Regions from separate parts of the Pseudobacillus sp. FSL P4-0506 genome, predicted to be linked through region 2. Evidence: riboswitches for the same ligand, from Rfam matches in the RefSeq annotation. Region 2 holds a riboswitch; each other region holds the start of a gene.
The links. Region 2 has a riboswitch for cyclic di-GMP ahead of MKZ02_RS13705 (methyl-accepting chemotaxis protein). Riboswitches for the same ligand answer to the same signal wherever they lie in the genome.

Region 1 (4,816 bases), 410 kb from region 2:
TTCCTTGGATCAGGTTATACTATTCATGAAGCTGGACCGACCGGTGCGATTCTCTCTTATCTAGTGGGCGGGTTCATCATGTATTTAACCATGCTTTGCCTCGGGGAATTGTCTGTTGCCATGCCGGTCTCAGGTTCATTTCAAACCTATACTACGAGATTTATTGGCCCCGCGACTGGTTTCTCTATTGGATGGCTTTACTGGTTTGGCTGGGCAGTGACTGTTGCGTTAGAATTTTTGTCGGCAGGCCAGCTCATGTTGAGATGGTTCCCTGATTCACCAGTTTGGATGTGGTGTGCTATATTCGCTGCTCTTCTCTTTTTATTGAATGCCCTGTCAACAAGAGCGTTTGCTGAAGCAGAATTTTTGTTCTCAAGTATTAAAGTGATAGCCATTATTGTGTTTCTCATAGTTGGCGGAGCTGCCATGTTTGGTTTAATTGATATGAAAGGTGGAGAAGAGGCACCATTTCTTTCGCGCTTTTATGCCGAGGGGCTTTTCCCTAATGGGATATCCGCCTTGCTAATAACAATGATTACCGTGAATTTCTCCTTCCAGGGTACCGAACTAATTGGGATCGCTGCCGGGGAAAGTGAAAATCCTGAGAAAACCATTCCTAAATCCATTCGACAAACAGTTTGGAGAACACTTTTCTTCTTCGTGCTATCTGTCTTTGTACTTGCAGGCATGATTCCTATGGAAAAGGCGGGAGTCATTGAAAGCCCATTCGTCGTTATATTTGACAGCATCGGGATTCCTTATGCAGCGGATATAATGAATTTCGTTATTCTTACCGCTCTTCTATCGGTTGCTAACTCTGGTCTTTATGCTGCGACACGCATGCTGTACTCTCTTTCCGGAGAGAAGATGGCAAGCCCAGCGTTAGGAAGGGTAAATAAGAGAGGGGTACCGATGAATGCCTTGCTCATCACACTTGCAATAGCCGGTCTATCTTTGCTTTCAAGTGTAGTAGCGGCAAAGACTGTATTTGTTTGGCTGCTTTCCCTTGCAGGCTTAGGAGCGCAAATTGGCTGGATCGCTATTACAGCTTCCCAGCTTGCATTCAGAAGAGCGTATATCCGCCAGGGCGGCAAAGTGGAAGACTTAAAGTTTAAAATTCCTCTTTATCCGGTACTGCCGATCATTGCTTTGACTGCCAACTGTATCGTCATGATTAGCTTGGCATTTGATCCTGCGCAGCGCATGGCGCTTTATTGCGGCGGAGCCTTCTTTATTGGTTGTTACGTGGTTTATCACTTCAAAATGAAGAAAAAACAAATTTTCAATACAAATGAACAAGAGGTACAGCTAACACTAGATAAGAAAATGATTCTTAAGTAAAAAGAAAAGAGCTTTTTTAGTAGGCCAGCTTGTTTATTTAAATGAAAAAGCTGTTCTATAAGACGGAAATCCGGCTTATGGAACAGCTTTTTATTTTATTAACTAATGATCATTGAAACAGGGGCTGGTGCTCCCAGAAAAGCAGTTAAAGAGAGGGCTCTTTCAACTGCTTTTTTGCCTCTATTTAGCAGCTTATTGTTGTAAAGTAGTTATTCTGTTTTCTTCCATCCTCTTTGTTCGCAGATTCAAAATTAGTTTGCAAAATAAGTACATGGGAACAACGATCAGGTAAGTCTAACAATAAGCCAGGTTATCCTTTATATAAGGGTGAAATGGAGAAACGTACCATATTTAATGATCAACGAAATTTATCAAGAATAGGCAAAGGGGATAGATCAAGAATTACTTTGTGCAACTTTATTGAATGGTACAGGAATGTCTTTTCGGGAGTTTAATTCTATTGATTGGCGACATGCTGGCGTCTAAACTAAAAGAGATTGAAACTCATGTCGCTTTTGTTTGGGGATGAACGTTTGTTTATATTGCAGCATGTCAGTAGCTTAAAGACAGTATTCCATTTCGATTTAGTCTTTTATGACCGGGAAAAGTGGACAGCTGAGAATTGACTAATGTGGCTTTGGAGATACGAGGTTTCACATTGTTAGGCCATAGGGAGAAAACCTTTCTGCCATGACCATAGGCCACTGTCAAAAGGGGTAACCATAAGCCAGGCCTCAAAAGGAGAAGGAAAATGCCTGTTATTATACATGAACAATTTATTCAAGCACCGATTGAAGTATGTTTTGATCTGGCGAGGAATGTAAAGGTACATACACAAACGACACACCAGACAAACGAAAAAGCGGTTGGGGGCGTAACCGAAGGAATGTTGGAGGAAGGAGATATTGTTATTTGGGAAGCCGTTCACTTTGGTATTAAGCAAAGGCTGACATCCCAGGTGACATTTATGGAGAAGCCGAATAAATTCATAGATGAAATGGTACATGGAGCTTTTCACTCTTTTAAGCATATACATCAATTTGTTGAAAAAGCGGATGGCACATTAATGATAGATACGTTTCAATATAAGTCTCCACTTGGTATACTGGGCGTTATAGCTGATAAGTTATTTTTAGAAAAATACATGACTGCATTTATTATTTTACGTGCAAAGGAATTGAAAAAAATGGCTGAACGTGTTACCTAATATAAAGAGCAAGGGTTATGTTTTTCATCATCCCCTTGTTTATTGTATGATTAAATTGTTTCTGATGAAAAGGCAAACTTATTGAAAAATAAGGACGCAAAGCCACGGGTCTAAAGTTTACAGACAATGATAGCCGGGCTGCCAAATGAGAAAGACTTCCTCATTTGGGTGATTACGCAAATAAAAGGTAGGGACCGAAATTGATGGAAGAAAATGAAGAATTAAGAAAAAGCATTCAACGATTTTATGATTTACTAAAAAAACATCCGGATAACACCGATGCCGCTCACGATTTTGTCGCTTATTTGTGGTCTTTCTTAAAGATTCGATCTAAAGTGCCATTGCCGGCTGCTGAAATTATGACGCTGCTAAAAAATTATAAGCCGAATGTATTTGACGCATTAAAGAAGATGGCTGAAAAGAATTTGATGCTAAATATTTTAACGGAGTTGCCTGCAAATAATGAATCGGCAGAGGAAAGATTAGACGAATTTTTAAATGTTTAACTCATTTCTTATTTTTTCCCGATGGAGGATTAAACAGCTTGCTTGGTGGGTAAATAAGTTACAGAAGGTGGCTGCCTTCGAGGATTAATTTGTACTCGATTAGACTGCTAGTAGAAATGAACAACATGGGTAAGATAGGAGGATTGTCAATGGATAAAAACGAAGTCATCAAAATGTTGCAAAATGCAAAGGATTTGTATGAGAACAAACAGATTGAAATAGCCTTAAAGAAGGACAACATTAATAAAGAGTCCTACATTAAAGGAGTGGTTGAAGGGCTTTCCATTGCCATTGCAACAATAGAGCAACAAGAAGGATAAATAGGCATATGCTTCCTCTCATATAAACAATAAAAGCTTTGCTCTTAGTGAGCAAGGCTTTTTCTCATGATAAAGTTAGTGGAAAAGGAATCGGTTCATATAAGAGTGGGGAGTAGTGGAATGCATGTGTTAAAAAAAGTAAATGATCTCTCTATTTAATGACTTCCAAAGGAATCATTGGTATTAATAAGAGTCGGTTGCAAAGTCCATAATATCATTGTGTTTCAAAAGCAGCACATAGTCGCCAGCCCAGGAGGTAGTACATTTGATTCTTACGCTATTAATCGTCGGCTTGGTTATTCTTGCTGTTATTCATTTTGTTTCTACAGAAAAAAAGGACGAGCAGATAACAGGACGGATGACTTGGTGATGGAAAATGTGCCGAATTTAACAAAGGGGGACTTTATAATGGCTAAAAAAACATCTGAAGAGGTAACTGAACAAGTAGCTGAAAGAGTAGCGGAAAGAAAATTTGAAGAAGAGATTGGAGAAGAATTGGCGCCTTTAAGAAGCCAATTAGATTCTATGGCCACTGCCTTGAACCAACTCCAAAGTTCTCAACAACAATTAGGTTCTATCGACCAGCCTGCTACTATGCAAAACGAGCAAGCATCCCAATTGCTCCAACAGATGCAGCAATTTAGAAGACAAGCTCAAAGTCAGCAACAAGAGACGTTCCAGCAGCTTCAGCAAACAGTTCAACAAGCTGCACAAATGCTAGGGAGCGTGGGACAAACGTTGCAATCGTTTAGCATTCTAAACCAAATGACTCAACAAATTGATCAGTCTCAGCAACAATTGAAGCAATTGAGTTCTCAACAATACCAGCAAAATCAACAGAACCAACAGATGAATTCATCTCTTCAGCGCTGATTTTTAAAGTGCCCCATTTTTATGAAGGTAGGAATGGTCCCGCTGCTTTTAGCAAGCGGGACTGTTATTTTGTGAATAAAAACCTTTTGTCCATGAACCAGCATGAAAAATGAACCGACCCTTTCATAATAAGTGGAAGAGAGGGGGTAGATTCTTTGCTCATGCTTATCAAGAAGCCAAGCAAAACCAGTCATTTTACCTGCATACGTACAAGGCGTTATATCAACGCTATAAAAAGCCCCAGCTGTGAAGGGGACTGACCCCTATTTTTGAGACAGGGATCAAAACACCTTTAAGCAGCCAGCTGCCGATATTTGACCGGTGGCTGGTTGTTTAGTTTCGCTTGAATACGGATATGGTTATAATAGTGAATATAGCTTTCGACAGTTTGCTCTACGATAGCCGTCGTAGTGCTTGTCAACTCGTCGAGATAGAACGTTTCAGACTTTAGCGAGGAATGAAACGATTCGATGGAGGCATTATCAGAGGGTGTCCCTTTCCGGGACATACTCATGGTAATGCCTTTTTCTTTGACTGCCTGCTGATAAGCATAAGATGTGTACACAGAT
Region 2 (4,816 bases):
AAAAAGGACATACATAATCTGAATATACCTTAATCTTTATAGTCATTGCGATCTTCTCCTTTTCTTGCATGATTGTGTCGCACATCTGACCTATTCCCTTGACTGTGAAGGAAATTCATCACACATTCGATTATTATCCACCTACTTTTGTATTTTATTTTGTTGTGCATTTTTCTAAACATCGCCATATGCACCTTTACACTCATTAATCATTGCTTATATGTGTATTTTCAAGTAAGGTATCTTGTTTGCATGTTTTTATAAATTTTATATTTGAATTTTGCACAATATGTAATTAGTTAAAAATTTATAGTCTTAGCTGATTAGTATAAAAAACAGCTCAACGGTTTGTTAAGCTGTTCAGCGCATTTCTGAGGAATTTTTAATTGGATAAAGAAAGAATTTTTAACGCCCAAGCAATAAACCGCCATCGTTTAGTTCCATATACTGTCTTCTTTTTCTTTTTGATACTATGATATATTTGCAAAGCAGCCTCTTCTGGAGATGCTGCCCAAAACAGTTTATCAGGTTCGCCTTTAGCCATTTCCGTATCAATGAATCTGCATTTAACGTCCGTGGCAAACACGTTTTCCTGTTGCATTTTTAGTTTTTTTCGGATGTTCATCAAGTAGTTGGATACGAAAGTTTTTGAGGCATTGTATAAAGGAGCAACCGGATTAGCCATTAATGCTCCAACCGATGATAGGCCGAATAAATGACCTGCATTTTTCGCTAGAAAATGCTGATATGCCACGTTCACTGTCATTACAAAACCTGAAACATTCTCATCTATTGCCTCCTTTGACAATCGACTTATGTATTAGTTGTTCTTGGAGAGCAAGGAGCTTATCTTCCCTTCTAGCGGCTAACCCGACAATATATCCCTCATTCGATAAAATTTCCGCCAATTCTTCGCCTATTCCGGAACTTGCACCTACAACTATCGCTTTTCTCAAGTCATCCTCTCCATAGTTCTATTCTTATCTTTTCCAGATTCTTTAGTATTAGAAATCTTTTAACAAACGTTAAACCAATTAGACGTTATTTGGTTTGTCCCTTTCTACTAACTGTGATCTGTTCTTATGACGATCGACGAATTGTTTTTTATTTCATCATATTCTCGAATTCTTCAATATCCTTATTAAATTCGGATTGCGTTTCTATGATTATTTGCTGTAAATCATCGGTTATTTGGCTAATCCTTCTTACTTCGTTTGAAATGTTTTCTACATTCATATTCATATTTTTAACGGCATGATCAACCTGACCAGCCAATTTCCGCACTTCATCAGCGACCACCTTAAAACCTCGTCCATGTTCTCCCACCCGGGCAGCTTCAATAGCTGCATTTAAGGCTAGCATATTCGTTTGTGAGGAAATATTGCGTATAAGTTTAGATATCTCACTGATTAGATCTGTTTGCGTTTTTAATGATTCGATGGCCTGAATTTTTTCAGAAGAATTGGTGACAATTATATTGACTAATTCTACGGGCATATCTTTTAATTGAGAAATGATTCCCCTTGTATAATTTTCTCGTTCTGTAATATTAGTGGCGATTTTCAGAACAGCTTCCACTTCCCCGTCCGCATCTCGAACCGGAATATAGGTCGCTTCGAACCATAGTAAATTTTCCCGCTTGCTTACTCTCTGAATTTTCTCTTGGAATTTGACTCCTTTTCCAAGGTTCATCCACAAGTCTTCATACTGCCTGCTGTTTCTAAACGCTGGCCTGCAAAATTGCTCATGCTTCATATTTTTCATTTCACTGGCTGTATAGTCCAAAGTCTTTGCAAAGTTTTCATTCGCCCAAATCACTTCTCTGTTCAAGTTAAATTCTATCATTGCTAAGTTGGACTCCAATGCCGTTACAACAGCTGCTTCGTTTAATACTTGCGAAGTCATTTTTTACCCCTCTCATTGTAGGGGCAGCCCAGCCATCATAACCCATTTGGTTTTAGACCTGTCGGCTTTGCGTCCTAATCTTTCGACAAGTTTGCTTTTCACATTTTTAATAAGTAATAGTTATATTATAAATCTTTTTATTGGCAATGTTATAAAATTTTGCAGAAAATAAAAAATCACTATTAGGCTACTGCTATAAGATGAAAATAAAGTTATTTCATTTTATAACGTCAAACAAGCATACCCCCGTTCAGACTTCAGAACGGGGGTAATTCGATAGAAGATGCTTTACTGCGCTTGAAAGATAACTGATACGCTGACTTTCTAATTGATTATCATTACTTTTTTGAAACTGGTATCCATATTTCACTTTTGAAAGTGGGTGAAGTTACATCTTTATTTTCGTTCCACAGGATTTCTGGACCTTCTATTTGTTCATAATTTGAGGATGGGAACCATTCAGAATAAATGCGTCCCCATACATCTTGCAGCGTATCCGGAAATGGTCCGATGGCTTCAAATACAGCCCACGATAGAGCAGGAACTTCAAGCTGTGTTAGATGATCAGGACACGCTTTCGTTGTTGCCACGCCAATATAGTGATCAAGTTCCCCTTTTTCCTCCATCCTGCCTTCAGAAAAGTTGGTGGATGCACTAAGAAGTCCTATAGGTTCGACATTAGAAAGTTTTTTTAGAGTATTTATCGTTTCACTATCTAAGCTTCTCCACATAGAGGCAATGTCCGGATTAACTCCGTTGAAAATAATAGGAACTCTTTTCTTCATACCCACGATGCGAAATGCCTTTTTTTCTTCCATTCGATAGTTCATTTCATTTCCTCCTTTGATTGATAAATGGAAGGTCATTCGTGGATAAGCTTTAAGTAAATGACCATTACTTCTAGCCTCTGATGGTGTGATGCCATGCAAATTTTGAAAAGCCCGTGCAAAAGAATCGGGGGAATTGTATCCATATTTCACGGCAATGTCAATGACCTTTACGCAGCTGTCTTTAAGCTCAAACGCGGCAAGAGTAAGCCGTCTGCGCCGGATGTACTCTGATAATGAAACACCTGAAAGAAAGGAAAACATCCTTTTAAAGTGATATTCGGAGCAGAAAGCCCGTCTTGCTACTTCTTTAAAATCAATCTCATTCGTAAGGTTTTCTTCGATATATTGTAATGCGCCATTCATATCTTTAAGCAAATCCATTAATATGACCTCCTTTATCAAAAGAATAGCAGGAGTTGAATGTATCCATCCGACTTTTCGTGCACAGTTATGCAGGGTTCACTCATAGATAGTAAAACATGTTATTCAACAACATGAAAAACTCATTTGGAATACAAATGAGTTTTTTCTTTTAAACCAATATTTATAGACTACTTTTAATCCGTATCTATTTTAAACTAACAAGTTCTAGGCTATCAAATGAGAAAACAACTTTTCATCTTACAGTCGCTAATGCTGGTCTTGAAATGGAAAACATTGAAATATCATGAATCGTTTGCCCATGAATGATTATCTCGCTTAGTACTTCTCCTAAAACGCTACTATACTTAAAGCCGTGTCCCGAAAACCCACCGGCAATCATCACGTGCGAAAATCCAGGGTACTGATCTATAATAAAGTCCTTATCGGGGGTTTTTGTAATCATACAGGAGCTGCCCTTTATAAGTTTGCCGGCTGCTCCTGGCAAAAACTTTTCTAAAAAGTTTCTTAAATCTCCTTCATCATTAAGGTATTTGCCAAAGTCCTGACTCATTGCATCTGGATCTGTTTCTCTCTCCGAATCATTCCGGCCAACTTTCACACCACCACCTGTTATATTTGGAAACCCATAGTATTTTTGATTTTCTACATTAAAATAGAAGCAAGGCAGCAAAGGATGTTCATAATTCTTACTATTCGCTTCAAACCATCCTAATGTTTTACGCATTGGCTGTAACGGCAACCTTAATGACGAAAGAAGTTTACCTGTCCAAGCTCCTGCACAAATCACCACTTTATCAGCATAAACAGTCTCATTTGTAGTTTTTACAGCCACTCCACTAGTTGAAAAATCAATGCATTCTACTTTTGTATTATTCTTTAGTGACATATTATATGTTAGACCTAACTGTTTGTATGCAAGGATACATTGTTCATTAAGAAGAGCTCCAGAGGAGGATTCAAAGTAGCCAACAAGATGTTCAGGAATTGAAAAACCCGGCCATCTTTTTTGAATTTCATTCGCCCTCATCCTTTCTAAGGATAAAGAATGCTCTGTAGCACTTTTGACTGTTTCTTTTATAAAGGGAGCATCATCTTCTCCCACCATCAGAGTACCAGATGGAATGAAAAGTGTCTGACCCACTTCCTCTTCTAACTGCTTCCACAACTGTTGTGCTCTGAGAACGAGGCTTACATAATGGCCGCCTTCCCCAGTGGCATGGCGGATTAACCGAGTTTCCCCATGATGGCTTCCCCTGCCATGTGGAGGATCAAACGCATCGATTAATAAAGTATCGATCCCCTTCTTAGCTAAATAACAGCCTGTGGCCATTCCGACAGAGCCGGCACCAACAATAACGACACTGTAATGCTTTTTCATAGCGGAGAGTCTCCCTTTCTATTCTGATCAATACTCTGGAACTCTCATTTCCCAGACATCATGAACTTGCGGGCTATTTGTAAGCAACAATCCCCAAACCAAAGCTAAAACAACATGGTTAAGATAAAAAACGTCACAGAAAGGATGCTAAACCTTTCCCTCGCATTTGTCCTCTTCCTTCCTGGATTGTCTTACTCTACCCTTCAACTAAAGGAGCCGGGAATGAGAGGAGAAGGAAAATACTTTTTAAAGAATGTAAAATAAGTCTATTTGCCTCTGGCATACTTTACCCAGCCCACTATTACTGTTGCTGCTGCTA
Region 3 (4,816 bases), 480 kb from region 2:
TGCTCTATGACGAACCTACTTCTGCATTAGACCCAGAGTTAGTGAGGGAAGTACTCCAGGTTATGAAAGATTTAGCACAAGAAGGGATGACCATGGTCGTAGTAACACATGAGATGAACTTTGCGAGAGAGGTCGCTGATCGTGTTATTTTTATGGATGGAGGAGTTATCGTAGAGGAAGGCACCTCTGAAGAAATATTTAGTCGCCCTAAGGAAGAACGGACGAAACGATTTTTAATGCGCGTAAAGGAAGAATAGAGAGTGATTCATCCTTTTATAGCCATCCTTCCATAAATCATTGTTAAGCAGCCTGGCCTGTCGTTTGATAAATAAGATAATCAAACGACAGGCCAGGACTTTTTATTGTTTAACTGCTAGAAAAACAGAAACAGCGCTAGAGGGCGATTAGTGGTATGATATTCTAACCTTATAGCAGGAAGAGTCTGTTCGTCATATTCATTAGAATGATTAAATAGGGTGATTCTCTCCTTTTTAATGGAGTAAGAAAATAACGAAAAAGCCGGACATTGGCCCGGCTAATCAAGGTTTTTCTCGTTGGTATTGGCGTGTGAAGGTGGATGCCGTAACCCTGATTGCAAGTAATTTACCCAGAAATGAGCGAGATATGCAAAGAAAACTGGGGGAATTTCTAATCTATTAATAGAAAAGCAAACGATAGAAGGCAGTTAGATTAAAAACCAATAGTCTGCTCAGTTAGTTTTTGATAGGCAAGGCCAGGTAACCAGTTGATATTTATTAATAAGCTCGTCCAATTCTTCGCTATATTTTAAAGTCTCATCATCATCGAGCCCTTTGCGCAGGCCAGTTGAAATCATTAAATGACGCACCTGATTGATTCGAATACTTAACTCTTCAAGTGTTTCCTGTATAACCACCTTTTATCTCTCCTAATCATATATCTGAAAATTCACGTTCGTACGCGTTTGGATATATTATACAACCAGAAAAAATGAAGAAAAAGTGTTTCGACAGAAGATTCAAAAAAGTTACATCATTTGATGAAAAGAAAAATAGAAGTCCTTCATAGCTTGCGACACCCCCTTTAAAAGGAAGAGAGAAGCTAAGGATAAGAATAAAACAGAATGCTATAAAGATAGGAAAAGTTAAAATAATCTCAAGAACAGCTACTGCTTTAGTCTGTCAGAAATTAATTTACATTATTCAGCACTGGAATTAATCGATCAAAGTAAGGTTTCACAATAAAATCTTTAGCTCCTATTTTTAGAGCTTCCATTATAAGCTGTTTTTGGCCCAGAGAAGAACACATGACTACTTTCGCAGAAAGATCCAATGACATAATCTCCTTTAAAGCTTCTATACCATTTAATTTATTCATCGTAATGTCCATTAAAACTAGATTCGGCTTATAAAGAGCATAGGAATCTATCGCCTCTAAACCATCGGCTGCTTCTAATACTTCATAACCATTGTCCTTTAAAATGCTTTTTAGCCAAGTTCTCATAAAAAGTGAATCGTCAACGACTAATACTGATTTCTCCATATTTCACACCTTCACTAAAATTTACAGTACATTCAGAGAAGGCAATGCTGTATAAGCAAGTTGAAAGATATTCAACTTGGCAACCCGGCTGCCATGACAGAATCACTGTTGTAGGCCCGTGGCTTTGCGTCCCCCATTTTCATGGAGTTTGCCCTTCAATGAATTATAGCAATCGTTCAATAGATGAACAGTGGAGTGCCTATAATAAAGCGACGTAAAAGAGACAAAGCATGTGAAAGTTACTGTTCAATTGCTTGTTCTTCAATGGATAAAACGCTTGGCATATATTAGACTAAGAGTCCACGACTATATTACTATTTATTTAGCAGAAGGGCAACCGGAATAATGAAAAAAATGCAAAAAATAGTCGAAATATGTCACTTGAAAATTTTAGATGAAAAAATATAGAAACGAAAGGAAGGCTGCCCTCCATGTTAGTCTAATTGGAAGAGGACAGCCTATTTTATAGGTTTGACTAAAGTATAGCCGGGACAAAAAGAAGCTAAAAATCCGTTTTGCTGTCAACTAGTAGGATTTTTGTCTAAACCTACTTTTAGAAATTTAAATCCCTTGTTCCAGGGCTATGTTCGTTAGGCATCTCTGGTAAGGCTGGAACAGGAAAACCTTTCGGCGGATCTATAACCGACAGGTCTCCCTTGTTCCGGCTCGGTGATGGTCCTTGGAAAATCTCACCGATTCTTGTTGGATCCAATCTAAAGTTAAATTGGGCATTGTGATACCCCATTTCCACATACTTTCTGCATTCAGGATATTTATTGATATCATAATTAGGAACAGGGAATAGCTTACCCCAATCAACGCCCAGTGTCTCGAGTGCCTTTGCAAAAGCATTTTGGTGGGCGTTATCCCTGACGATTAAAAAAGCGAGTGTTTCACGGAATGTTTGGTTGGAGCTCATTTCATAAATGCGTGTTTTTTGCAAAACTCCAGTAGATTCAAGAACTAAGTTATCAAGCAGGTCCCCAATGAGGTTCCCGTGGCTGTATACCCACGATCCATTCCATGGATTTCCGCTCGCGTCTACGGGAAGGGAGGCCTGGGCGCCAATAATATAATGGTGGGGATTGGCATGCCTAACCGCATCATCAAGAGGAGCCCCGTCCACCCCAGCATTTCCCGGAACAGCAGATTCTCCCGAGCCGTTCAGCAATTGATTAATCGTATTTTGAACAAGCTCTACATGGGCAATTTCTTCTAAGAATATGCCGCGGAGCAAATCGCGATATTGGGTGTCTTTTCCTCTAAAATTAGAGCTCTGAAAGAAAAATTGCATCATGGTTCGCATTTCACCAAAATGACCACCCAAGATCTCCTGCAGGACTTTTGCGGCTTCAGGATCGGGCTGATCAGGATTAATAATATTGATTAATTCCTCTTTATAGTAGTACATCGACTTATCCTCATTTCTAATATAGAGTCCAATCAACATATATCTTGTGACAAACGTTCTCATATTATTCTTTCTCACAAAAACAAGCTAATAACCTGAGAAGTTTGTCCATTCAAAAACATTCCTGAGGAATAAATTATAGTAAGAAACAGAAAGGGGGGATAAAGCATGAGTGAAATATGGTTCCCAGGCAACAACCGAGGCAATAGAAACCGAGGCAACAATGGCAACAACGGAAATTCAAGATCTAATTCAGAAAACCGCGTAAGAACAAATGTGGACATTGAAGATGATATTGACGTAAGAAGCAATTTGCAAAATAGAGATGAAATTGATTTACGAAATGACAATGATAATGACAATGACTTGAAAAACATTGACCGTAATACAAACATTGCAAGAGTTTCTAACAGCGGTAATACGAGTGTCCGTTTCGATATTCGTGTTGATTCAGATTCTACTGCAAGGGTACGCTCAAGAGCAAATTCAAATCAAGATCAAGACCAAGACCAGGACCAAGACCAAGATCAAGAACAGAATCAACGATTTGATATTTAATGTTATAGGGTGGGAAGAGTCAGCTGTTCTTTCCACCTAAAAATGAATGGAAAGGAGAAAATAAAATGGCTGAGCCACAAAGATTTCCATTTGGCTATAGAAATAGCCGACCATTTTGGGAAAGAAGAATGGATGACAATGAATTCAGACAAGCGGAAGTTGAAAATAGCGGAAATTCTGATGTTGATATTCATGTCATAGTAGAGATGGATACTAAACCGGTTGCTTATGCGATGCTTTGCTCTTTATTGGCGACTAAGCAAATTAATTATAAAGAGTTTGAGGACGCTTTAAAAATATTAGATGGATTGTTAAAGAAAGATGAAAAAGACCGAGCAGAAAGCAAGGATAGAGGTGCATCCAAAGTTAAGCTCTTCCATCCAACTATACGGAAAGATGACCGGTATGAATAATATCGCTCTCTCTCCGATTTACATATATGAATGGAAGGGAAATCTGGAATTCAAGTAGCATCTTAAGCTGTCCAAGGAATAAAAAGAAGACCTTGCCAGGCCGCAATGGAGTAAAAGAGTATTGGATAAATTAACATGGAAAAGATAAAACTATTCCAATCACACCGAGGCAAATGTTATTACTAACAAAAAACCAGGAGAATGAAATGAAAGCTATATACCCAGGAAGCTTTGATCCGGTTACAAATGGACATATTGATATTATCAATAGAGCAAGTGATTTTTTCGATGAGCTAATAGTAGCTGTCATGGTGAATTCGAAGAAAAGTCCTCTCTTTTCTATTGAAGAGAGGAAGGGGATGATTGAAAGAGCGTTCGTTGGCAACGAAAAAATAAAAGTAACGGCATTTCAAGGCTTGCTTGTCGATTATATGAAGAAAAACGATATAAGGGCCATTGTTAAAGGCTTAAGAACAGTAACGGATTATGCGTATGAAGCACAAATGGCCATGGTGAATAAAAGCTTATACAGAGGAGCGGAAACATTTTTCATCCATTCAAGTGAAAAATATTCCTTTCTTAGTTCGAGTATCGTAAAGGAAATTTACTCTCATAATGGCAGCGTATCTGAATACATACCAAGTCATGTAGAGAAAGCCCTGCAGGAAAAATTAAAATAATGCCTTCAGCAAGGAAGCCCATTTTTAAGGAAGGAGGCTTCCTTATTTTTATTTGGTGATTATGACAGGATTTGTCCAGAGAGTGGATGATAAGAAAACTTAAATGGGAAGCAAAAGGAAGGAGCAGTGAAAAGTATTTTATTTTTATAAGTAGTTCTGCTGTTTTATTATGACTACCAGTACCTATTTCATTGCTCAAAGCATGGAAAAAGGTTTTTTAAACATGGCCAACA

Region 1: linked by a shared signal. The riboswitch ahead of MKZ02_RS11490 (hypothetical protein) and the one ahead of MKZ02_RS13705 (methyl-accepting chemotaxis protein) in region 2 are both predicted to bind cyclic di-GMP.
Region 3: linked by a shared signal. The riboswitch ahead of MKZ02_RS11070 (response regulator) and the one ahead of MKZ02_RS13705 (methyl-accepting chemotaxis protein) in region 2 are both predicted to bind cyclic di-GMP.

What each region holds. Positions count from the first base shown of each region.
Region 1 covers NZ_JBBOOI010000001.1:2,295,117-2,299,932, forward strand. Annotated here, with positions in the region: gene MKZ02_RS11480 (amino acid permease) at 1-1,341, shown strand, start outside; gene MKZ02_RS11485 (SRPBCC family protein) at 2,093-2,548, shown strand; cyclic di-GMP riboswitch class I at 2,610-2,694, shown strand; gene MKZ02_RS11490 (hypothetical protein) at 2,752-3,054, shown strand; gene MKZ02_RS11495 (hypothetical protein) at 3,204-3,374, shown strand; gene MKZ02_RS11500 (hypothetical protein) at 3,783-4,247, shown strand; one part of gene MKZ02_RS11505 (IS3 family transposase) at 4,540-4,816, opposite strand, start outside.
Region 2 covers NZ_JBBOOI010000001.1:2,709,145-2,713,960, reverse strand. Annotated here, with positions in the region: gene MKZ02_RS13720 (DsbA family oxidoreductase) at 1-46, opposite strand, end outside; gene MKZ02_RS13715 (SDR family NAD(P)-dependent oxidoreductase) at 383-766, opposite strand; gene MKZ02_RS13710 (SDR family NAD(P)-dependent oxidoreductase) at 786-956, opposite strand; gene MKZ02_RS13705 (methyl-accepting chemotaxis protein) at 1,105-1,905, opposite strand; cyclic di-GMP riboswitch class I at 1,925-2,011, opposite strand; gene MKZ02_RS13700 (AraC family transcriptional regulator) at 2,244-3,116, opposite strand; gene solA (N-methyl-L-tryptophan oxidase) at 3,352-4,497, opposite strand.
Region 3 covers NZ_JBBOOI010000001.1:2,229,639-2,234,454, forward strand. Annotated here, with positions in the region: gene MKZ02_RS11060 (amino acid ABC transporter ATP-binding protein) at 1-257, shown strand, start outside; gene MKZ02_RS11065 (aspartyl-phosphate phosphatase Spo0E family protein) at 710-895, opposite strand; gene MKZ02_RS11070 (response regulator) at 1,168-1,521, opposite strand; cyclic di-GMP riboswitch class I at 1,597-1,684, opposite strand; gene MKZ02_RS11075 (manganese catalase family protein) at 2,075-2,932, opposite strand; gene MKZ02_RS11080 (hypothetical protein) at 3,101-3,490, shown strand; gene MKZ02_RS11085 (hypothetical protein) at 3,556-3,903, shown strand; gene coaD (pantetheine-phosphate adenylyltransferase) at 4,110-4,583, shown strand.